Regions from separate parts of the Streptomyces gobiensis genome, predicted to be linked through region 1. Evidence: riboswitches for the same ligand, from Rfam matches in the RefSeq annotation. Region 1 holds a riboswitch; the other holds the start of a gene.
The links. A riboswitch is a leader RNA that binds a small molecule or an ion and turns the genes downstream of it on or off. The one in region 1 is predicted to bind S-adenosylmethionine.

Region 1 (12,103 bases):
GGCGCCGTGGAACACGCCCGCACGCTGGGCGCCCTCACCATCGGCCTGTCCTGCAACGCCGGTTCGGCACTCGGCGCCGCCGCCGAGCACGGCATCGAGGTCGTGGTGGGCCCCGAGCTGATCACCGGCTCCACCCGGCTCAAGGCGGGCACCGCCCAGAAGCTCGTCCTGAACATGCTCTCCACCATCACCATGATCCGCCTGGGCAAGACCTACGGAAACCTGATGGTCGACGTCCGAGCCTCCAACGAGAAGCTACGGGCCCGCTCCCACCGCATCGTCGCCCTGGCGACAGGCGCGAGTGACAGCGAGATCGAGGCGGCCCTGACCGCCACCAACGGCGAGGTCAAGAACGCCATCCTCACCCTCCTCACCCAAGTCGACGCCCCCACCGCCGCCCAGCTGCTGGACGATTCCCACGGCCACCTCCGCGCCGCCCTCCGGTCCGCCCAGAAGACCCCGTAAACCACCCCGTCAGCCAGCCGGTCAGCCGGTCAGTGGCTTCCCGCTCAGCGCCAGCGTGGCTTCGCCCACCGTGAAGACCTCGCCGCCGACGGGCACACCGGCTCCGCGCCAGGAGAAGGGGACCCCACGGGCCACATCCAGGTCCGGGCTGTCCATGAGCTGGAAGTGCACATGCGGTTCGGTCGAGTTGCCGGAGTTTCCACAGCGGCCCAGGAGTTGGCCCGCGCGCACCCGGTCGCCCTCGCGGACGGCCAGCGAGCCCCGCTGGACATGGGCGTACGCGGCGTAGGTGCCGTCGCCCAGGTCAAGGATGACGCGGTTGCCGAAGACCCGGCCCGGGCCGCCCATCTGCCGGAACAGCGCCTCGACGAGGAAGAGGTAGAGCAGGGCGGGAAATGAGTTGCGGCTGAGGTGGTCGCGCTGGCTGTCAACGGCACGCACGACGGTGGCGTCGGCGACGGCCAGGAGCGGGGCGCCGAAGGCCGGGAAGTCACGGTTGCGGCGGGCGATGGGCCACCAGCCGAAGCCGGGCCGGGTCTGTCCTTCCGGCTCCGCCACGATGTCGATGGCGTACGCCTGGCCGCAGCCATGGGTGCCGTGGCTGGGGACCTTGTCGGCCGGGCTGTTGAGCGCGGACCAGCGGCCGGTGACCGGTGGGGCGACCTCGACGGGCTGCGGGGCACCGGGCTCACCGGCAGCGGGCGCCGTGGGCTGCTGGCTCGCTACGGCCCCGAGGGCGATCGCCAGCCCCAAGGGGACCCAGCCCCACCAGTAGGGGACATCGACGTAGAAGCCTGCCGCGAAGAGGGCGAAGAACGCCGCCCAGCAGCAGTAGGAAAGGGCCTTGAAGACATTGCCCCGGCGCGGGACACCGGGTGCGGTGGGCGCCCAGTTCCCCACCGCCGTCAGGGCCATCGCCAGCCCGAGCGGAATCAAGGTCCACAACCAGGAGAGGTCGAAGAAGAACTTCGCCACGAGCTGTGCGAAGAACACCACCAAGCCCCAGCGGGCCACGACCATGGACATTTTGCGCATGGACTCCCCCAGTAATCGCGCGTGGTACGTATTAGGGCTTTCGTGTTCAGGGCCGGGACGCGGCCAGGACCACCAGCAGCGGCACCACCCGTGCCGCAGGGACCTCGTAACGGCCCCGCCCCGCGGTGTGCAGCCAGCCCGCGGAGGTCAGTTGACGCAGATGGTGGTAGATCTGCCCGGTCGTACCGAGCCCTTCAAGCGCGGTCAGCTCGGCAACGGTGCGGCGGCCGCCAAGGATCTCGTGGAGCAGACGCATCCGTACGGAGTGCCCCAGCGCCGCGAAGGACTCCGCGGCATCCGACCAGTCCGCGTCGAGCAGCGCGTCGGTGGGCAGGCCGTACTGCCACTCGTACCGCTCATCCGTCGGCAACCGGACCGCCCCGGTGAACAGCACACCGCCGTCGACGGCCCCCGTCTCGGCAAGCTTCGCCTTCAGGCCCTCCAGCGCCCAGAAGTCCGCGTCCACCGGGTAAGCAGTGCGGCCTCCGTCGCGGTCCGCCCCCTCGAGCGACGCCATGCGGCGCTCCAACTCCGCGACACGCTCCTCAAGCTCCATGTCTCAAATTTACGTAATTACGTACTTCACGCAAGTGGTTTCGGGGGAATGAGCGTCTCGCCATGGGATCAGCGCCGAAGGCGGCACCCCTCCGTCAGGGGTGCCGCCCTCGGCGCTCATGAGCCGGTCGGTCGCCGACCGGTCAGTGGGCTGCGGACGTGGCCGGAGTCTTCTCCGGCGACGGCTCCGTGCCGGTCGGCTCCCAGCACTCGATTTCGCCCTTCAGGCCCGGGACGCGGTCCCGGGTGAAGACCGGGTCGAGACCGGCCCGGCGCTGGGCCACATAGTCGTCCAGCAGCTTGAAGGCGATCACCGAGAGCGGCAGGATCGCCAGCAGGTTGACCAGGACCATCGCGCCCATCGTGATGTCGGCGAGGTTCCAGACGATGCTCACCGAGCCCATCGCACCGAGGACGGCGCAGGCCAGGACGGCAGCGCGGTATCCGGTCATCACCGACTTGCTCTTGGTGATGAACTCGATGTTGGACTCGCCGTAGTAGTAGTTACCGATCATGGAGCTGAAGGCGACCATAAAGACCACCAGCGTCAGCACATGACCGGCCCAGCCGCCCAGGGTGTGGTTGAACGCCGACTGAGTGACATCCGCGCCACCGCGCTCCGCGAGCGAGGGGTTGGCGCTGAGGATGACGAAGGCGGTCATGGTGCAGATGATCAGCGTGTCGAAGTAGACGCCGACGGTCTGTACGAGGCCCTGCTTGACCGGGTGGGTGGTCTCGGCGGCGGCGGAGGCGTTGGGGGCCGAGCCCATACCGGCCTCGTTGGAGAACATGCCGCGCCGTACGCCCTGCAGGATCGCGGTGCCGATGGCGCCGCCCGCGACCTCGCGGAGACCGAAGGCGCCGCCGATGATGTCGCCGAGCATCCGGGGGATCTCGGTGACGTTGAGGACCACCACGATCAGGCCGAGCAGCAGATAGATGGTGGCCATCACCGGGATCAGCGTGGTGGTGACCTTGGCGATCCGCTTGACGCCGAAGAACACGGCCAGCGCGAGCATGATGGCCAGCGCGAGGCCGAGGACCGGAGTGAACCAGTCGGCGTCCGCGCTGCCGCCCAGCGAGCCCTTGGCGGTCACCGTGATGGTGTTGGACTGCACGGCGGTGAGGACGAGCCCGAAGGTGAGGGTGATCAGGACGGCGAAGAGGACGCCGAGCCAGCGCTTTCCGAGGGCGCGCTCCATGTAGTAGGCGGGACCGCCCCGGTAGGTGCCCTTCTCCTTGCCGCGTGCCTTGTAGAGCTGGGCGAGCACCGACTCCACGAACGCGGAGGCGCCGCCGACGATCGCCATGACCCACATCCAGAAGACCGCGCCCGCGCCGCCGAGGGTGATGGCGGCAGCCACACCCGCGATATTGCCGGTACCGATACGGGCGGCGGCGGAGATGGTGAAGGCGCCGAAGGGGCTGACGCCGTCCTTCGGCTTGTCCTTGAAGACCCGGAACATATCCGGGATGAGCCGCAGCTGCACCGCCTTGGAGCGGAAAGTGAAATAGAGACCCGCGACAACGACCAGCGGAATCAGCAGATACGTCCAAAAATGATCGTTGATTTCAACGATCATGGAGTCCAGCGTGTTCATGCGTGTAGTACGTCCCGTCCTTGTGAGTCGGGTTGTGCTCGGCTCAGACGGCGCTTGTACGGGTCTCGTACGGGTACTGCGGTCGGCCGCGGAAGAAGGTCTCCCGTTAAAGCTCCCCGGAGGTTAACCAGGGTCCTTTGGCGCTGAATAGACACAAAGGCCGTGCTGAATCTCACACCGCGAGACGACTGAACACGCCGATGCGCGGCACCTTCACTCAGGGTCAGCGTGACTCGGTGGGGTCTTGTCCAGACCCGGGTCCCGGGGCGCGAAGCCCCGAAGCCGGGCAGCGCAAAGGGCGGCACCTCCGGAGAGGTGCCGCCCTCAGTCGCGCGGTGCGGGGGCTTCTGACCCAGGAGGGTCAGAAGTCCATGCCGCCGCCCATACCGGCAGCAGCGGCGTCCGCACCGGCAGCCGCCTTCTCCGGCTTGTCGGCGATGACAGCCTCGGTGGTGAGGAAGAGCGCCGCGATCGACGCGGCGTTCTGCAGCGCCGACCGGGTCACCTTCGCCGGGTCGATGATGCCCTCGGCGATCATGTCGACGTATTCACCGGTCGCGGCGTTCAGACCGTGCCCCGGAGTCACGTTGCGGACCTTCTCCACCACAACGCCGCCCTCAAGACCGGCGTTGACCGCGATCTGCTTGAGCGGAGCCTCCAGCGCCAGCTTCACCGCGGCCGCGCCGGTGGCCTCGTCGCCCTCGAGCTCGAGCTTCTCGAAGACCGAAGCGGCCTGCAGCAGGGCCACGCCGCCACCGGCGACGATGCCCTCCTCGACAGCGGCCTTGGCGTTACGCACCGCGTCCTCGATGCGGTGCTTGCGCTCCTTGAGCTCCACCTCGGTCGCGGCACCGGCCTTGATGACGGCGACGCCGCCGGCCAGCTTCGCGAGGCGCTCCTGGAGCTTCTCGCGGTCGTAGTCCGAGTCGGAGCTCTCAATCTCGGCACGGATCTGGTTGACCCGGCCATGGACCTGCTCGCTGTCGCCGGCGCCGTCCACGATGGTGGTCTCGTCCTTGGTGATGACGACCTTGCGGGCGCGGCCAAGGAGCTCCAGACCGGCGTTCTCCAGCTTGAGGCCGACCTCCTCGGAGATGACCTGACCACCGGTGAGGATGGCGATGTCACCGAGCATGGCCTTGCGGCGGTCACCGAAGCCCGGAGCCTTGACGGCGACGGACTTGAAGGTGCCGCGGATCTTGTTGACGACGAGCGTGGACAGCGCCTCGCCCTCGACGTCCTCGGCGATGATCAGCAGCGGCTTGCCCGACTGCATGACCTTCTCCAGCAGCGGAAGGAGGTCCTTCACGTTGCTGATCTTGGAGTTGACGATCAGGATGTACGGGTCGTCAAAAACGGCCTCCATACGCTCCATGTCGGTGGCGAAGTAGGCCGAGATGTAACCCTTGTCGAAGCGCATGCCCTCGGTGAGCTCAAGCTCAAGACCGAAGGTCTGCGACTCCTCGACGGTGATGACACCTTCCTTGCCGACCTTGTCCATCGCCTCGGCGATGAGCTCGCCGATCTGGGTGTCAGCGGCGGAGATGGAGGCGGTGGAAGCGATCTGCTCCTTGGTCTCCACATCCTTGGCCTGCTCCAGCAGGGCGGCGGAGACGGCCTCGGTGGCCCTCTCGATACCGCGCTTGAGGGCCATCGGGTTGGCACCGGCGGCGACGTTGCGAAGGCCCTCACGGACCAGCGCCTGCGCCAGGACGGTCGCGGTCGTCGTGCCGTCACCGGCGACGTCGTCCGTCTTCTTCGCGACCTCCTTGACCAGCTCGGCGCCGATCTTCTCGTATGCGTCCTCGAGCTCGATCTCCTTGGCGATGGAAACACCATCGTTGGTGATCGTGGGGGCGCCCCACTTCTTCTCAAGGACGACGTTACGGCCCTTGGGGCCGAGGGTGACCTTTACGGCGTCGGCGAGCTGGTTCATCCCGCGCTCGAGGCCGCGCCGCGCCTCCTCGTCGAACGCGATGATTTTGGCCATGTGAAGTGGTCCTCCCAGACGGGTGGGTTTCTCCGGACCGCGCTGGCGCCCGCGACGGACGGTCTGCGAGCCTGGTGGTTCCTTCCCACCCGGCCTGCGGACCTCACCGAACCGGTCCTTCTTTGTCACTCTCACTCGGAGAGTGCTAACGCAATGATTAGCACTCGACCCACCCGAGTGCAAGCGGCTCCCGGACACCCGCACGTCCCGCGCACGCCGAAGGGCCCGTGCCCCCGACGGGGAGCACGGGCCCTTTCAGACGATGTGGCGTGGTCGTCGCTTCAGGCAGTCACGCGGACCATGTCCGCCTGCGGCCCCTTCTGACCCTGCGAGATCTCGAATTCGACTCGCTGCCCCTCCTCAAGGGTGCGGTACCCGTCCATCTGGATCGCGCTGTAGTGGACGAACACGTCCGCACCACCGTCGACCGCGATGAAGCCGTACCCCTTCTCCGCGTTGAACCACTTGACGGTGCCCTGAGCCATTCCTAACTCCCCTATTACTGGCCCTTGCACGAGACCGCACTCCGCGGACCCGGGTCAGACCTCACCCCACTCACCAGGAGTTGGGGTGTGCGCCGGAACGCGTCGACCGCCGCTGAATGTATCTGGACGGACGCCCTGTGCAACAGGTCAATCGGACGAGAATTCTGAGTACGGCCGACCGGCGATACCGGTTCAAATGCCGGAAAAGCGGGGCAAGTCGGGCCGGGCATAGCGGATCAACACGACAAATCGTTCAGCAATTTCTGGCACAAGTTGTCGTGTTCTCATATGCGTTCGGCACATCACGCCGGGAGGGGGGTGGGCTAACTGTACCGCTTTCCGGAACGTGAAATTGCCCCCTGACCGCGCAAGCGGAGGGGGCAATTCCGGAAATATTGTGCTGTATGGACGGTTAGCAGCCACCCGCCACGGCCGGAATGATCGAGACGCCCGCGCCGTCCGGCGTCGGGGTCTCCAGACCCTGCTCGAAGCGCACGTCGTCGTCGTTGACGTAGACGTTCACAAAGCGGCGCAGCTTACCCGTGTCGTCCAGCACCCGCGCGGCGATGCCCTGGTGGTTCTTCTCCAGGTCCGCGATCACCTCGGCAAGGGTCGCGCCCTCGGCCGGGACCTCGGCCTTGCCGTCGGTGTAGGTACGCAGAATGGTCGGGATACGGACGGTAACGCTCATGGCTTCACCTTCTGTGAGAACAGGTCAGGGGGCGGAGGGGCGAAGAGGCGGAGGGCAGGAGGAGGCGGGAGAGGACGGGAGAGGGCGGGAGAGGGCGGGACAGTCAGCCGAGTCCAGCTTCGCGGAACGCGTCCAGGCTCGGGCGGATCACCGCCGAGGGGCGCGTCGTGGGCGCCACCGCGTCCAGGGTCTTCAGACCATCGCCGGTGTTCAGTACGACAGTGGTCAGGGCCGGGTCCAGCACACCGCTCTCGATCAGCTTCCTGGTGACACCGACGGTCACCCCGCCCGCGGTCTCCGCGAAGATCCCCTCGGTACGGGCGAGCAGCTTGATCGCGTCCACAACCTGCTCATCGTTGACGTCCTCGACCGCGCCCCCCGTGCGACGCGCGATGTCCAGGACATAGGGGCCATCCGCCGGGTTCCCGATGGCCAGCGACTTGGCGATGGTGTCCGGCCGCACCGGCCGTACGACATCGTGGCCGTCCTTGAAGGCCCGGGAGACCGGGGAGCAGCCCTCCGCCTGAGCGCCGAAGATCTTGTACGGCTTGTCCTCGACCAGCCCCAGCGCGATGAGCTCCTTCAGCCCCTTGTCGATCTTTGTGAGCTGGGAACCGGAGGCGATCGGGATCACGATCTGGTCCGGCAGCCGCCACCCCAGCTGCTCGCAGATCTCATACGCGAGGGTCTTGGAGCCCTCCGCGTAATAAGGGCGCAGATTGACATTGACGAAGCCCCAACCCTCGCCGATCGGATCGCCGATCAGCTCGCTGCAGAAGCGGTTGACGTCGTCATACGTCCCCTCGATGCCGACCAGATCGCCGCCGTAGACCGCGGCCATGACGACCTTGCCCTGCTCCAGGTCGTGCGGGATGAAGACGCAGGACCGCAGTCCGGCCCGGGCGGCCGCGGCGCCCACTGCACCCGCCAGATTGCCGGTCGACGAACACGAGAGCGTGGTGAAGCCGAAGGCACGGGCCGCCTCAACGGCGATGGCCACGACACGGTCCTTGAAGGAGTGCGTCGGGTTGCCGGAGTCGTCCTTGATGTGCAGCGAGCCGGTGATACCCAGCTCGCGGGCGAGATTGTCGGCCTTGACCAGCTTGGTCAGCCCGGGGTTGAGATTCGGCTTACTCGCCACATCCTCCGGAACGGGCAGCAGCGGCGCATAGCGCCAGATGCTGTTGGGTCCCGATTCGATCCGCTTACGCAGTCCCGCAGGATCACCGCTCGGTAGCTCGTATGCAATCTCCAGCGGGCCAAAACAGGCCACACAGGCAAAACTGGGGCCTAGCGGAGTGCGCTCCCCACACTCCCTGCAGGACAGCGCGACGGCCGGTCCCAGAGAAATATCGGTGCTGTTTGAAACTGTTTGCACAGCCATGGAGGCGAGGCCCTTTCTCCTCATCTTCCCCGTGACGGCTTTCGCCATGGGCCGGAATTGGCACCTTCCCCACGGCGGCCCCGCCCCGGAAATGACCGGAAGTACGAGCGCACGCAGGATGGTTGCCGGGGCTTCAACGGGCCGTTCCCTCTGCCCCTCTGGATGAGCGCTATGGCGCCAACCGGCGCGTTTGTCGACGTGAGACCCCGACATGCGGTGGTCATACGCGTTGTCCAAGACTGTAACCGACGTCCGGCAGGGTTGAGACAGTCGTCCGAACCGCGAGACAGGAGACAGGTACGTGCTGGATGAGGTCGGGTCCTGGCTGCGGCGGCGCTCCTGGACCGCCGCTGACCGGCCACTGCCCACACTGCTCGCCGCGAAGCGGGCGGCGGGCTCCTTCGGCAGTGTGAGCGTCGTACTGCCCGCCCTGAACGAGGAGGCGACGGTCGGCGGGATCATCGCCACGATCCGCGCCGAGCTGATGTCGGAGGCCATGCCGCTCGTCGATGAGCTGCTGGTCCTCGACTCCGGCTGCACGGACCGTACGGCCGAGGTCGCGGCGGCGGCCGGAGCGAAGGTGGTGCACCGCGACGAGGTACTGCCCCGGCTTCCCGCGCTGCCCGGCAAGGGCGAGGTGCTGTGGCGGTCGCTGCTCGTCACCAGCGGCGAGATTGTGTGCTTCATCGACGCGGACCTGCGCGACTTCGACGCGCGGTTTGTATCGGGCGTTGTCGGGCCGCTGCTGACCGACCCGGGGATTCAGCTGGTCAAGGCGATGTACGACCGCCCCCTGGGCGACAGCCCGGGGGGCGGCGGCCGGGTGACCGAGCTGGTGGCCCGGCCGCTGCTGAACCTGCACTGGCCCCGGCTGGCGGGCTTCGTCCAGCCGCTGGGCGGTGAGTACGCGGCCCGGCGCTCCCTGCTGGAACGGCTCCCCTTCCCTGTGGGCTACGGGGTTGAGCTGGGGCTGCTCATCGATGCGCTCGACTGCGTCGGGCTGGACGCGCTGGCCCAGGTGGACGTCGGCGTCCGACTCCATCGGCACCAGGACGGGCAGGCGCTGGGGCGGATGGCGGCGGCGATATACCGCACGGCGCAGCTCCGGCTGTCCGGGGCGCCGCTGACCCGGGCCGAACTTACGCAGTTCGACCGCGCCCCCTCCGGGGGCTTCGCGCCCCGTACGTACCCGGTTGACGCCGAGGAGCGCCCGGCGATGTGCGCGCTGCCGGAGTACGCGTCCCGCGCGGCCTAGCAGGCGGCTGCCCGGCCGTACGTGCTGGGTGCGGCGCCGTGGTGGGTCGGGGGTGGTCCGGGGTGGGCCGTTCCGGACCCATGATTTACGGCCCGACGCGCGGCAGCGTTGGGCCGACCGGTTAAGCCCCTGTCGGCCCACAAATCACGGGCAAGCGTCCGGAACAACCCACCCCTCCCCACCCCCTCACGCAGTTGTGGGCCTCGCGCCGCCCGTGTGTTGTGGGCACTCGGCCCACACCAGTGTTGTGGGCACTCACGCCGTCGAGTGTTGTGGGCACTCGGGCCGCCCGAGGGGCGATGGGGGTCCCCCCATGCCCTTAAGGCTATGGGGGAGGGTGGGCACAACACCGGCCACCGGAGCCGCACCCGGCCACCCCGGGGCCCGGGGCAAAGCCCCGGTTACGGGAAGGGGCGGGAATTGGGGAAACCCGCCCACGGCACCCCCACAACCGGGCGCAAGCCCCGCCACGCGGCGGAGCCGCATATCGGCACAGCCGGGAAGGTGGGGGCACCTCCCTGGGGCACCTCCCAGACGGAGTCTGGGGGAGGTAGCTGGGGGAGGGATACGGGGACACCCACCCACGGCACCCCGCAACCGGGGTGGAACCCCGCCGCGCGGCGGAGCCGCAGCCGGGAAGGGGCGGCTGAAAACGTACGGTTGTTTGGGCTTGGGGGGCAGGGGATACGGTCGGGACATGGTCACCGCGTCCCAGATCCTCGTCGCATCCAACCGTGGCCCCGTCTCATACACGCTGGGCGAAGACAACTCGCTCACCGCCAAGCGGGGCGGCGGCGGCCTGGTGTCAGGTCTGTCGGCCATCGGCCCGGACGCCGACGCCGTATGGATCTGCGCCGCCCTGGGCAAGGGCGACCGCGAGGCCGTGCGGCGTAACGACGGGCGGCTGCCCGTCGCCGACACCGGCGACCAGCGGGTGCGCATGCTGGATATCCCGGCAGAGGTGTTCGCGGATGCCTACAACGGCATCGCGAACTCCGTGCTGTGGTTTGTCCACCATCTGCTGTACCAGATCCCGTTGGAGCCCGTCTTCGACTCGGCTTTCGAAGCGCGGTACGCCGCGTATGAGGCGTACAACGCGGCCTTCGCGGACGCGCTCGCCGAGGAGGCCGCGCCGGGCGCGGTGGTCCTGGTGCAGGACTACCACCTGGCCCTGGTGCCCGGCCTGCTGCGGTCGCGGCGGCCGGATCTGCGGATCGGTCACTTCTCCCATACGCCCTGGGCCCCACCGGACTACTACCGGGTGCTGCCCGACGGGGTCGGCGCGGCCGTGCTGCGCGGCATCCTCGGCGCCGACCGCGCGGCGTTTCTCACCTGGCGCTGGGCCGAGGCGTTCACCGCCTGCTGCGCTGATGTGCTCGGTGCCTCCGTGCTCTCCACCGATGGCGAGCTGGTGGTCTCTTATGAGGGGCATACGACGCGGATCGGTGTGCATGGGCTGGGGGCCGACGCGGACTTTCTGCGGGAGCGCTCACAGCGTGCGGATGTGGCCGAGCGGATGGCCACCCTGCGGCAGCAGATCGGCGGGCAGGGCCGTAAGACGATTGTGCGGGTGGACCGGACCGAGCTGTCCAAGAACATCGTGCGCGGGCTGTACGCCTTTCGTCGGCTGCTGGATGACCATCCCGAGTGGCATGAGCGGGTCGTGCATATCGCCTTCGCCTATCCGTCGCGGCAGGATCTGGCGGTGTACCGGGAGTACACCGCTGAGGTCTCACTGGTCGCCGAGAAGATCAACTCGACGTATGGCACGGCTGACTGGACACCGGTTCTGCTGCATGTGAAGGACGACTTCGCCCGCTCCCTGGCGGCCTACCGGCTGGCGGATGTGGCGCTGGTGAATCCGATCCGCGATGGGATGAATCTGGTCGCCAAGGAGGTGCCGGTCGTCTCGGACAGGGGCTGCGCGCTGGTGCTGTCCAGGGAGGCGGGGGCCTACGCGGAGCTGGGCGAGGACGCGCTCGTCGTCAACCCGTATGACATCGCGGATACCGCCCGCGCACTGCATACGGCGCTGCTGATGGACCCGGATGAGCGCGCGGAGCGCACCAAGCGGCTGGCGGCCGCGGCGACCGCGCTGCCGCCGCGCAAGTGGTTCCTGGACCAGCTGGCCGCGCTCAGAGGCTAGCCAGCAGGGCCGCTACGCCCGCTGGTCCGTCGACCACCAGGTCGGCGCGGGCGGCGAGTTCCGTGACCTCCGTACTGCCGCTGCACACCAGCACGCCCGGGGTGCCCTCCGCACGGCGTTTCTCGATGGCGGCGAAGGCGGCGAGGTCGCCGAGATCATCGCCCGCGTAGAGGACCGGGCCCGCGTCGGTCTCCCGGAGGAAATCGAGCAGGGCGAGGCCCTTGTCCATGCCCGGCGGCCGCAGCTCCAGCACGAACCGCCCCGGTTCGAGGCGCAGCCCGTGCCGGCCGGCCAGCTCGCGCAGCGGCTCCTGGAGCAGTTCAAAGGTGCCGGCCGGGTCGGGGGCCTGGCGGGTGTGGACGGCGATCGCATGGCCCTTGTCCTCGACGGAGGTACCGTCGGGGACCGCCAGCCGCTCCAGCAGGCCGGGGAGTCCGGCCCGTACGGCCGCGACGCCCGGGTCCGGCGGCGGCTGCTGGATCTCCCCCGTCGCGGC
Region 2 (12,103 bases), 1.5 Mb from region 1:
TGGAGAAGTCGTCCTACGTCCGGATGCGCAGCGCCAGCGTCGGCATATCCGATTTCTACGACCTGCCGGTCTACTGGGCCACACGGCTGACCTGGAGTGGCGAGTATGTGCACGGCGCGCCCTGGTCGGCGGGTTCACACGGCGTCGCCAACGTCAGTCACGGCTGCACGGGGGCCAGCTCCAGCAACGCCCGCTGGTTCTTCAACTCCATCCGGCCCGGTGACCTGGTGACACACGTCAACACCGATGGCTCGCGGATGCCGGCCTTCGGCAATGGATTCGGCGACTGGAACATGACCTGGGACAAGTGGCGGAAGGGCAGCGCGCTGCTCGAAGGCACCCGCGAGGGCTCGACCCCCGCAGACAAGGCCCGCCTCCGCCCCCGGATCTAGGGGGTGTCTGGTGGATCCGCGCGGCGTCGCGACGCCTGGCACGCACGCTCGCTGCGTTGTCGTCGGTCGCCAACCAACCAGGTTGGCTTCCTCCTCCGCCTTGCGATCACACGCACCAGACGCCGCTCCTTCTTCCACGGAGACCCACCAGACACCCCCTAGGTCCCCCTGTTTCCCCCGCAGCCGGGGGCCTGGACAGAGCTCCGGGCCCCCGGCCTGCGTCTGGCCACGCTCAGGCGGCGTTCTGACGGCGCTGGCGCAGCAGCCCGGCCAGCGAGTCGGTCAGGGCCACCGGGTCCAGCGGGTGGGAGACCACGGCCTCCGCCCGGCTCCAGGTGGCCAGCCAGGAGTCCGTGGGGCGGCCGATCAGCAGAAGCACGGGCGGGCAGTTGAAGATCTCGTCCTTGATCTGTCGGCACACCCCCATACCGCCCGCGGGGACCGCCTCACCGTCCAGCACACAGACATCGATGCCGCCCTTCTCCAGGGCGCTCAGCACCGCGGGGAGCGTCGCGCACTCCAGGTACTCCACCGAGGGCACATCGGCGGCGGGCCGGCGTCCGGCGGCCAGCCGCACCTGCTCGCGGGTGTTGGCGTCATCGCTGTAGACCAGCACCGTGGCCGTCGGCTGCATCGTTCCTCCGCGTCATGGGATCGGTTGGATCGAAACGTCAAGAAGCACTGCGAAGCGCTGCCCGGATGCTACTCCCTCAACCGCCCCCTCAACAGCACCGGGAACGCCGCTCTGATGGCCGTGTGAAGGGGCCGTTTGCGCAGCGCACATACGTCGGACACACCGAACGGCACCCCCCGAAGTCAGTACGGAATAAGCGACCGACATAATGTCGGTCGTGGCGACAGCAACAGCAGTAGAAACCGGGCACGCGCACCCGTCGGTCAATCGGCCGAACCTCACCAGCGTCGGAACCATCATCTGGCTGAGTTCCGAGCTGATGTTCTTCGCGGCCCTCTTCGCGATGTACTTCACCCTGCGATCGGTGATGGGAGCCGAGTACTGGTCGGAACAGGCGGACGGCCTGAACCTTCCGTTCGCGGCGACGAACACCACGATCCTGGTGCTCTCCTCACTCACCTGCCAGCTCGGCGTCTTCGCCGCCGAGCGCGGGGACGTGAAGAAGCTCCGCTCGTGGTTCGTGGTCACCTTCGTCATGGGCGCGATCTTCATCGGCGGCCAGATGTTCGAGTACGTGGAGCTGATCAAGCACGAGGGTCTTTCGCTCTCCTCGGACCCGTATGGTTCGGTGTTCTACCTGACCACCGGCTTCCACGGCCTCCATGTGACGGGCGGCCTGATCGCGTTCCTGTTCGTTCTCGGCAGGACGTACGCGGCCAGGCGGTTCACCCATCACCAGGCCACCGCTGCCATCGTCGTGTCCTACTACTGGCACTTCGTCGATGTCGTCTGGATCGGCCTCTTCGCCACGATCTACTTGATCAGGTAGTCCGGGCGCGCGCCGGACACATACAGCCGGACCGCACACAGACAGACATAACCAGAAGCATCGACGCAGAAGATCCTGACACCGGGGTAATCCGTGAAAAAGCTCTCCGCACGACGGCGCCATCCGCTGGCGGCGATCGTCGTTCTACTCTTCGCGCTGGCGGCCACCGGGGGGCTGTACGCCGCGTTCGCTCCTGTGGGCGAGGCGAAGGCCGACAACTCGGTGGCCTCTTCGCAGTCACTCGCCATCGAGGAGGGCAAGAAGCTCTACGCCGTTGGCTGCTCCAGCTGCCATGGAACCGGCGGCCAGGGCTCCAGCGACGGACCGAGCCTCGTTGGCGTCGGCGCCGCCGCTGTCGACTTCCAGGTCGGCACCGGCCGGATGCCCATGCAGTCGCCTGGCGTCCAGGCGCCAGAGAAGCCCAAGGTCTACACACAGGCCGAGATCGACCAGCTCGCGGCGTATGTCGCCTCGCTTGGTGCCGGTCCGTCCGTGCCCACCAAGGAGCAGTACAGCCCCGAGGGGCTCAGCGCCAAGGAGATCGGCGAGGGGGGCAAGCTCTTCCGGACGAACTGTGCGCAGTGCCACAACTTCACCGGCCAGGGCGGCGCGCTCACCAAGGGCAAGTACGCCCCCAACCTGCGGGATGTCCCTCCCAAGTACATCTACGAGGCCATGCTGACCGGCCCGCAGGACATGCCTGCCTTCCCCAATACCGTGCTGCCGGAGCAGCAGAAGAAGCAGATCATCGCGTATCTGGGCGAGGTCAACACCTCGGAGACGGAGGACCCGGGCGGCTGGGCACTCGGTGGCTTCGGACCCGTCAGTGAGGGTCTGTTCACCTGGACCATCGCCCTCGCGGTTCTGATCGGCGTCACCGTCTGGATCGCGGCCCGGAACGCCAAGGCCAGGAAGTCATGAGTAGCCAGACTGGATCCCACAACGACGTGTCAGACGACCACCTGCCGGCTGAGCAGGGTTCCGCACAGGGCGAGGTAAAGGTCGCGGACGATCCGTTCGCCGACCCGGGGCTGCCGCCTCACGAGGACCGCATCCAGGACATCGATGAGCGGGCCGCCAAGCGCTCCGAGCGCGTGGTCGCCCTGCTCTTCACCGTGTCCATGCTGGCCACGATCGGCTTTATCGCCTCCTATGTGACCTTCCCGATCGACAAGATCGTTTATATCTTCCCGTTCGGGCACATCAGCATTCTGAACTTCTCGCTGGGGCTCACCCTCGGTATCGCCCTGTTCTGCATTGGCGCGGGCGCGGTCCACTGGTCCCGGACCCTGATGGACAGTCACGAGGTCGTCCAGGAGCGCCACCCGATCGAGGCGAGTGACGCGACCAAGTCCGCGGCGCTGGCGGCGTTCGCGAAGGGCGCGGAGGACTCCGGGCTCGGCCGCCGGAAGCTGATCCGCAACACCATGTTCGGCGCGCTGGCCCTGGTGCCGCTCTCCGGTCTGGTGCTGCTGCGCGACCTGGGCCCGCTGCCGGAGGACAAGCTCCGCAGCACGATGTGGAAGAAGGGGCTTCGTCTCGTCAACGAGAACACCCTGGAGCCGCTGCGGCCCGAGGACATCACGGTGGGCTCGCTGACCTTCGCCATGCCGGAGGGCCTGGACCCCGAGGACCATGATTTCCCCAAGGAGATCGCCAAGGCGGCCCTGATGCTCATCCGGCTGGAGCCGAACGACATCAAGGACAGGCAGCAGCTGGACTGGGCCCACGAGGGCATCGTGGCCTACTCCAGGATCTGCACCCACGTTGGCTGCCCGGTCACCCTCTATGAGCAGCAGACGCACCATGTGCTCTGCCCGTGCCACCAGTCGACCTTCGATCTGACTGACGGCGCACGCGTGATCTTCGGCCCGGCCGGCCACCCCCTGCCACAGCTGCAGATCAGCGTCAGTAAGGACGGTTTCCTCGAGGCGCAGGGCGACTTCGCGGAGCCCGTCGGCCCGAGCTTCTGGGAGCGCGGATGAGTACGACAACTGAGAGCCCAAGGCCCCGGGGCAAGGCGCCCGCGGGCGAGCGGGTCGCTGACTGGGCCGATGGCCGTCTGGGGATCTACGGCGGGGCCAAGAAGAACCTGCGCAAGGTCTTCCCGGACCACTGGTCCTTCATGCTGGGCGAGATCGCCCTCTACTCCTTCATCATCATCATCCTGACCGGTGTCTACCTCACCCTGTTCTTCAAGCCGAGCATGGCCGAGGTGCACTACGACGGTCCGTATGTGCCGATGCAGGGTGTGCTGATGTCGGAGGCGTACGCCTCCACGCTGGACATCAGCTTCGATGTGCGCGGCGGTCTGCTGATGCGGCAGATCCACCACTGGGCAGCGCTCATCTTCCTGATGGCCATGATCGTGCACATGATGCGGGTGTTCTTCACCGGTGCGTTCCGCAAGCCGCGTGAGATCAACTGGCTCTTCGGCTTCCTGCTGCTGGTGCTCGGTATGTTCACCGGCTTCACCGGTTACTCGCTCCCGGACGACCTGCTCTCCGGCACCGGCACCCGGTTCATGGAAGGCGCGATCCTCGCCGTCCCGCTGGTCGGTACGTACCTCGCGATGTTCCTGTACGGCGGTGAGTTCCCCGGCACGGAGATCATCCCGCGGTTCTTCACCATCCATGTACTGCTGTTGCCCGGCATCATGCTGGGCTTGGTGGTGGCCCACCTGATCCTGGTCTTCTACCACAAGCACACCCAGTTCCCCGGGCCCGGACGGACCAACAAGAACGTCGTCGGCTTCCCGCTGATGCCGGTCTACACGGCCAAGGCCGGTGGCTTCTTCTTCCTGGTCTTCGGCATCATCGCGGTGATCTCCGCGACGTTCAGCATCAACCCGGTCTGGGTGCTCGGTCCGTACCGGCCCGACCAGGTCTCCACGAACGCCCAGCCGGACTGGTACATGGGCTTCTCCGAGGGCCTGATCCGGGTCATGCCCGGCTGGGAGTGGGTCATCCCGACCGGCCACACCATCAACTTCGGTGTGTTCATCCCGCTGATGATCTTCCCGCTGGTGCTGGCCGCGATCGCGGTCTACCCGTTCTTCGAGAACTGGGTCACCAAGGACAAGCGCGAGCACCACCTGCTGGACCGCCCGCGCAACGCTCCGACCCGTACCGCCTTCGGTGCGGCCTGGATCAGCTGGTACTTCGTGCTGCTGGTCGGCGGTGGCAATGACCTGTGGGCCATTCACTTCGACCTGTCGATCAACGCCATCACCTGGTTCGTCCGTATCGGCTTCTTCCTCGTGCCGGTGATCGTGTTCTGGGCGACCCGGCGGATCTGTCTGGGGCTGCAGCGGCGCGACCGGGAGAAGGTGCTGCACGGCCGGGAGACCGGCATCATCAAGCGCCTGCCGCACGGTGAGTTCATCGAGGTGCATGAGCCGCTCTCACAGGACCAGCTGCACACCCTCACCCAGCACGACCAGCACAAGCCGGCCGCGCTGCCCGCCGCGGTCGACGAGCACGGTGTCCGGCGCAAGGTCGGTCTGATGGAGAAGCTGCGCGTCAGGATCAGCCGTGGCTACTTCGGTGAGCACGGTCAGATTCCCAAGCCCACGCAGGAGGAGTACAAGCAGATCATGAGCGGCCACGGGCACTGACCTTGCGCCTAAACCGGCGCCGCTCTCGCGGACCTGGTTGCTCGCCGTTGGGGTTGCTCAATTGATGGTTGCTGTTTAGCAGGCCGGTCTGGGCCCTGGGTCTGTCCCCGCACGGGGACAGACCCAGGGGCCCGCTCGTGTGTCCGCACTGCGGCCACCCGGCCCTGTGGTGCGGCTGCGCCGATAGGCTGGCGACGGGCCTCCCCGGAGCGCCCTCGGTAGCCAAAGACACCAGGAGTGATCCCCATGAGTGCTGTGACCCCCGCAGGAGGCGAACACGTGGTGGCCCGCACCTGGCCGGACGTACTGAGCGCGCTGCTCGCTGGGCAGGACCTGACGGAGGCGGACACCGCCTGGGCGATGGACCGCATCATGCGTGGTGAGGCGACCGACGCCCAGATCGCGGGCTTCGCGGTGGCGCTGCGCGCCAAGGGCGAGACGGTGGGGGAGGTCTCCGGACTTGTACGAGCGATGTACGAGCACGCCAACACGATCGATGTCCCCGGCCCTTCCGTGGATATCGTCGGTACGGGTGGTGACCGTGCCAAGACGGTCAATATCTCCACCATGTCGGCCATCGTGATCGCCGGCACCGGGGCGAAGGTCATCAAGCACGGCAACCGTGCGGCGTCCTCAGCCAGCGGCTCCTCGGACGTCCTGGAGAAGCTGGGCGTCAATCTGGACCTGACCCCGGAACGGGTCGCCGAGGTCGCGGTGGAGGCCGGAATCAGCTTCTGCTTCGCGGTGAAGTTCCACCCGGCGCTGCGGCATGTGGCCGGTGCGCGCAAGGAGCTGGGTGTCCCCACCACCTTCAACTTCCTTGGCCCGCTGACAAATCCGGCCCGGGTGGATGCCCAGGCCACGGGCGTCGCGGATGCCCGGATGGCGCCGATCATGGCGGGAGTGCTCGCCGAGCGCGGTACCTCGGCGTTGGTCTTCCGCGGTGACGACGGGCTCGATGAGCTGACGACGACCTCGACATCGACGGTGTGGGTCGTACGGGAGGGCACGGTCCGGCAGGAGTCCTTTGACCCCCGGGATGTCGGCATCGAGCTGGTACCGATCGAGGCACTGCGGGGAGCGGACGCCGCCTACAACGCCGATGTCGCCCGGCGTCTGCTGGACGGCGAGGCCGGTCCGGTCCGCGACGCGGTCCTGCTGAACTCGGCAGCGGCCCTGGTGGCCCTTGAACCGGGCGAGGGCACCCTCGCGGAGCAGCTCGCGGCGGGCATGGCGAAGGCCGCGGAGTCCATTGACTCCGGCGCCGCGAAGATCACGCTCGACCGCTGGGTGGCCGCGAGCCACGCCTAGCGGGCAACGGGCAACGGGAAGCGACTCTGGGACGGGCCCCGGCGCCGGGCGCCGGGGCCCGTCCGTGATGCAGGCCACGTGTAGCGCGCAGGGATCATGTGGCATACTCCCGCTCAAGGTCACGAGTGACAGCGACTACGGCCCCGGCCCGCTGTCCGGCAACCCTCCGTCCGTGGTGGGGTGCCCCGGGTGATGACCGGGCCGCATGACAGCAAGGTCTGCGGCAAGCGCGGTCGAGGGAGTTCCTTTATGCGTAAGCGAATGCGTTAGGGCCTGGCGGCCCCCATCCTCGCCTGAACTTCCCTCCACCCTCTCTCAGGAGACTCCGCCATGTCTGTTTCCGCCGATGCCGCCTGCCGTAACGCCGACACCGCAGCCGCCGACACCACCGCCGTCCTGCCCGTGCTGGGCGCGGATGTGCGGGTGCCGCTCGCCACCGGGGGCGAGATCGAGTACGCCGCGCTCGACTACGCCGCCAGCGCTCCCGCCCTGCGGCGGGTATGGGAGGACATCGCCGCCTACGCGCCGTACTACGGCAGCGTCCACCGCGGGGCCGGATACCTCTCACAGCTCTCCACCGACCTCTTCGAGGAGAGCCGGGCCACGGTCGCCGAGTTCCTTGGCTGCCGCCCCGATGACCAGGTCGTCTTCACCCGCTCCACCACCGATTCGCTCAATCTCCTCGCCGCCGTCCTCCCGGCGGACACCCGGGTCTATGTCTTCGAGACCGAGCATCATGCCGCCCTTCTCCCGTGGCGCGGCCACGACACCACTTATCTGGACGCGCCGCCCACCCCACGGCACGCGGTCGCCGTGCTCGATGAGGCGCTGCACGCCGCGCCCAAGGGGCCGAAGCTGGTGTGTGTGACGGGAGCGTCCAATGTGACGGGGGAGCTCTGGCCGGTCGAAGAGCTGGCGGCCGCCGCGCACCGGCACGGCGCGCGTATTGTGCTGGACGCCGCGCAGTTGGCACCGCACCGTCCGGTGGATATCGCGGAGCTGGACGTCGACTGGGTCGCCTTCTCCGGGCACAAGCTGTACGCGCCCTTTGGCGCCGGGGTCCTCGCGGGCCGCGCGGACTGGCTGCGGGCGGCGGAGCCGTATCTCGCGGGTGGCGGTGCCAGCCGTAAGGTGTCGCGGCGCCCGGACGGTGGCGTGGAGGTTGAGTGGCAGACGTCCGCAGCCCGGCACGAGGCCGGGTCGCCCAATGTCATCGGCGCCTACGCCATCGCCGCTGCCTGCCGGGCGCTGACCGAGGCCGGGTTCGAGCGGCTGGTCGAGCGCGAGCAGCGGCTGATCGCCCGGCTCCGGGCGGGGCTGGCTGAGGTGCCCGGGATCAGGGTCCTCTCGCTCTTCGGTGATGACGCGCCGCGCGTCGGGGTGCTGTCTTTCGTGGTGGCGGGCTGGAACAGCTCGCAGTTCGCGGCGGCGCTCTCCGCTGAGCACGGCATCGGGGTGCGTGACGGGCTCTTCTGCGCTCATCCGCTGCTGCGTGTCCTGCTCGGTGCGGAGGAGGACGGGCCGGGGGAGTGCGGTTCCTCATCCCTGGACGCGATTCGGGTCAGCTTTGGGGTGGGCACGCCGGATGAGCATATTGACCGCTTCTTGGGCGCGGTCAGGCAGCTTGTCCGGGGTTAGCCCCCCAGTCTCCCACCCCTTCCCGGATCGTTACGCGTCGAGGCCGATGGCGAAGGCTGCTTCCAGGTCGTGCTGGGAATAGGTGCGGAACGCGATATGCGTCTCGGTGGACAGCACACCGGGAACCTTGCTGATTCGCCCCGGAATGACATCGGCGAGATCATCGTGCTGAGCCACCCGCACCATGGCGATCAGATCGTGCGCGCCGGTCACCGAGTACACCTCGCTGACCCCTTCCAGCGCGGCGATCTGCTCGGCGATCTCGGGAATCCGGTCGGTGCTGCTCTTGATGAGCACGATCGAAGTGATCACGGCTTTGGCCCTCTTTCGGTCGCCTGAGCTGGCCTGCTCACTCTAACCTCACCGCGGAAGCGGGCCCATGTGTAGAGGAAGCCGAGAGCGAAGCCGATGACATGGGTGAGATGGGCGGTGCCCGGCCCGTCGGTGTCGGCGCGGGCCGCCAGCCACTGCAGTGAGATCCAGAAGACCAGCACCGCCCAGGCCGGGAAGCGCAGCGGCAGGAAGAAGAGGAAGGGGTAGACGCCCGTGACCCGGGCCCGGGGGAAGAGATAGAGGAAGGCGCCGAGCACTCCGGAGATCGCCCCCGACGCACCCACCAGGGTCTGGCTGGAGTGCGGATGGACAGCCGCGTAGCTGAGCATCGCCGCATAGCCGATCACCAGATAGCAGCCGGTGAAGCGCAGTGCCCCCATCCGTCCCTCCACCATGCCGCCGAAGACAAAGAGGAAGAGCAGATTCCCCAGCAGGTGCATCCAGTTGCCGTGCAGGAAGACCGCGGTGAAGGGGGTGAACAGCGGACGCAGCGCACCGCTCCACAGCGTCTCCGGGCGCACGCCCCAGTGGCGGAAGTACGCGACCTGGGCGTGTCGCACCGCGTCATCGCTGCCGTACCCGCTGATGAAACCGGCGGCCGGGCTGAGCAGGAAGACCGCACAGCAGGTCCCGATCAGGGCGTATGTCATGACGGGCTGTCCGGACAGAGAGCGTGGCACGATCCGCTGCATGGTGTGGATCATGACGGCTTGGCCACGGCGTGGATGCCTCGACACACGCGGCAGGTGCCAGGCCGTAGGGTTGCGGGGAGAGTACCCACGCTCCGCGGAAAGAACAGGACGACACCATGCCGGTTCCTCAGCCCACGGCCGACACGCGCTGGCGCTGCACGCTGTGCGGCAATCTCACCCGGTTCGATGTGACCCGGACCAGCAAGGTCGTGGAGTACGTCCATCTGGACCTGGCGGGCGAGCCGAAGGTGGAGGAGCGCGAGGTTATCAGCGAGGCCATCGAGTCGGTGCGCTGTCGTTGGTGCAATGCGATGGACCAAGTCGAGCTGGTGGACCGGCCCGGCGCACAGGTCTGACGGACGGGCGGGTGTGAGCCGTGGAGGAACGGACGGGCGGTGAGCCGGAGGCCGAGCGGCCGGGTGGCGGCGCCGACGAGGCGCTCGACCGTCCGCTGCCGGAGCGGGTACGGCGCCGAGTGGTGGCGTTCACCGGGGATGCGATCGGTGGGCTGACCATCGCGGAACTTCCCGCTCCGCTGCGGCAGTACGCCCGTTTTACCCCGACCCGCCGAGCCAAGTACGGCGGCAACGCGATGGCGGCGGCGCTGGAGAGCGACACGGTGTTCCGGCAGCGTATCGCCGGGCGGCTGCGTGAGCTGGAGCCCGAGCTGGCCGAGGCGATCGAGGGTGGCACACCCCCGGCGGCCGCGGACCCGGTGGAGGTGGCCGCGGCCGCCTATGTGCTGCGGCCCGAGGGCTGGGTCAAGCTGGTGGCCGCTGCGGGCGAGGAGGCGCAGCGGGCGCAGGCCCAGCGGGCGGGTGAGGAGGCCGAGCGTGAACTGGCACGGCTGCGCGAGGAGCTGGCGCAGGCGCGGGCCACGGCCCGCAGCGAGGCCGAGCGGGCTCGTACGGATCTTGAGGCGGCCCGCAAGGAAGCGGAGGCGCTGCACCGGAAGCTGCGCAGCGCGCTGAGCGATGTGAAGCGCGGCGAGGCGGCGGTACGCAAGGTACGCGCCGAGCTGGCGGAGTTCCGGTCACAGGCGGCGGCGCGCAAGACGGCCGCCGACAGCGAGGCGCGGCGGCTGAAGGCGCGGCTGGCGGAGGCGGAGTCCGCGCTGGAGGCGAGCCGCCGGGCGGTGCGCGAGGGGCGCAGTGTCGAGGACATGCGGGTCCGGCTGCTGCTGGACACCGTGCTGGACGCGGCCCAGGGGCTCCGCCGGGAGCTGGCTCTGCCACCCGCGATGCAGCATCCGGCCGACACCGTCGACGCTGTTGAACCAGGACATTTGACGCCGAAGGATATCGCGCACCGCGCGCTTTCGGAAGAAGACCCGGCGCTGCTCGATCAGTTGCTGGCGCTGCCTCAGGCGCACCTGGTGGTGGACGGTTACAACGTCACTAAAACGGGTTATCCTTCGCTGCCGCTGGAGAAGCAGCGGCTGCGGCTGCTCGGTGGCCTCGCGGTGCTGGCGGCGCAGTCGGGCGCGGAGATGACCTGTGTTTTCGACGGTGCCGAACTGGACTCGCCGGTACTGCTGGCGCCACCTCGGGGCGTAAGGGTCCTTTTCAGCAAACCGGGGCAGACTGCCGATGAGTTGATCCGTCAGCTGGTGCGCGCGGAGCCCCAGGGGCGCCCGATTGTGGTGGTTTCAACCGATCGGGAAGTCGCCGACGGGGTGGCCGAAGCGGGAGCGCGCCCAGTGGCATCCGCCCTTCTGCTCAAACGACTTGCGCGGACCTGAATCTCCTCGGTGGCGCAGCCGGCGGCACACAGAGCGTCAAGTTGCTGTTGCTGCGTGTGTGACGTTGGTAAAGGATCCGCTTGCGCAATGAGATTTTTCCTATGAGGATTTGAAGCGACTGGTGGCGACTGACTAAGGTCAGGCCCCGAACCTTCGCGCGGTTGTTCACTCATCCGGGGTGGCAGCGGAGGTACCGCCGTATCCGCGGCGCTCACGCGGAGCCGGGGCACAGACCCCCACCACCCGGCAGGCGGCTGAGGAAGAAGGAGCTCGCCCCAGTGGCGTCCCACCGTCGTCCCAAGCAGCCGAGCCGCACCCGCACGACCGTGCTCACCGCGACCGCGGCGGCCGCTGTCGCCATGTCCACCCACGCGGCACAGGCCGATCCCACGCCAGACCCCAACAAAAAGGGCGTCAAGGCGGAGATCGACCGGCTGCATGAAGAAGCGACTCAGGCGACTGAGAAGTACAACGGCGCCAACGAGAAGCAGAAGAAGCTGCAGAAACAGGTCGACCGGCTGCAGGACACCGTGGCCCGTGGCCAGGGTGAACTGAACGAACTGCGCAACGGTCTGGGCTCGATGGCGACCGCGCAGTACCGCAGCGGTGGCCTCGATCCGTCGATGCAGCTCTTCCTCTCCTCCGACCCGGATGAGTACCTGGCCAAGGCGGCCACACTCGACCAGCTCAGCAACAAGCAGCTCGGTGAGCTCAAGAAGATCCAGGCGAAGCACCGCACGCTGGAACAGCAGCGCGGGGACGCCGCCGGGAAGCTCAAGGAGCTCGCGGACACCCGCGAGGAGCTGGCCAGTAAGAAGAAGGAGATCCAGGGCAAGCTCGCCAAGGCCCAGAAGCTCCTCAACACCCTGAACGCCAAGGAGCGGGCGGCGCTGGCCGCCGAGGAGGAGCGCGCCAAC

Region 2: linked by a shared signal. The riboswitch ahead of test1122_RS03775 (aminotransferase class V-fold PLP-dependent enzyme) and the one ahead of thrC (threonine synthase) in region 1 are both predicted to bind S-adenosylmethionine.

Annotation. Positions count from the first base shown of each region.
Region 1 is NZ_CP086120.1:2,284,877-2,296,979, forward strand. Features, by position in the region: gene murQ (N-acetylmuramic acid 6-phosphate etherase) at 1-465, shown strand, start outside; gene test1122_RS10425 (M23 family metallopeptidase) at 487-1,500, opposite strand; gene test1122_RS10430 (ArsR/SmtB family transcription factor) at 1,547-2,056, opposite strand; gene test1122_RS10435 (alanine/glycine:cation symporter family protein) at 2,199-3,638, opposite strand; gene groL (chaperonin GroEL) at 4,018-5,646, opposite strand; gene test1122_RS10445 (cold-shock protein) at 5,928-6,131, opposite strand; gene test1122_RS10450 (MoaD/ThiS family protein) at 6,544-6,822, opposite strand; gene thrC (threonine synthase) at 6,926-8,206, opposite strand; SAM riboswitch class I at 8,224-8,375, opposite strand; gene test1122_RS10460 (glucosyl-3-phosphoglycerate synthase) at 8,508-9,461, shown strand; gene test1122_RS10465 (alpha,alpha-trehalose-phosphate synthase (UDP-forming)) at 10,159-11,607, shown strand; gene otsB (trehalose-phosphatase) at 11,597-12,103, opposite strand, start outside.
Region 2 is NZ_CP086120.1:811,971-824,073, reverse strand. Features, by position in the region: gene test1122_RS03810 (L,D-transpeptidase) at 1-392, shown strand, start outside; gene test1122_RS03805 (DNA-binding transcriptional response regulator) at 625-1,026, opposite strand; gene ctaE (aa3-type cytochrome oxidase subunit III) at 1,235-1,855, shown strand; gene qcrC (cytochrome bc1 complex diheme cytochrome c subunit) at 1,949-2,776, shown strand; gene qcrA (cytochrome bc1 complex Rieske iron-sulfur subunit) at 2,773-3,840, shown strand; gene qcrB (cytochrome bc1 complex cytochrome b subunit) at 3,837-5,471, shown strand; gene trpD (anthranilate phosphoribosyltransferase) at 5,718-6,782, shown strand; SAM riboswitch class IV at 6,900-7,018, shown strand; gene test1122_RS03775 (aminotransferase class V-fold PLP-dependent enzyme) at 7,113-8,420, shown strand; gene test1122_RS03770 (Lrp/AsnC family transcriptional regulator) at 8,451-8,732, opposite strand; gene test1122_RS03765 (rhomboid family intramembrane serine protease) at 8,729-9,457, opposite strand; gene test1122_RS03760 (hypothetical protein) at 9,562-9,801, shown strand; gene test1122_RS03755 (NYN domain-containing protein) at 9,822-11,186, shown strand; gene test1122_RS03750 (C40 family peptidase) at 11,465-12,103, shown strand, end outside.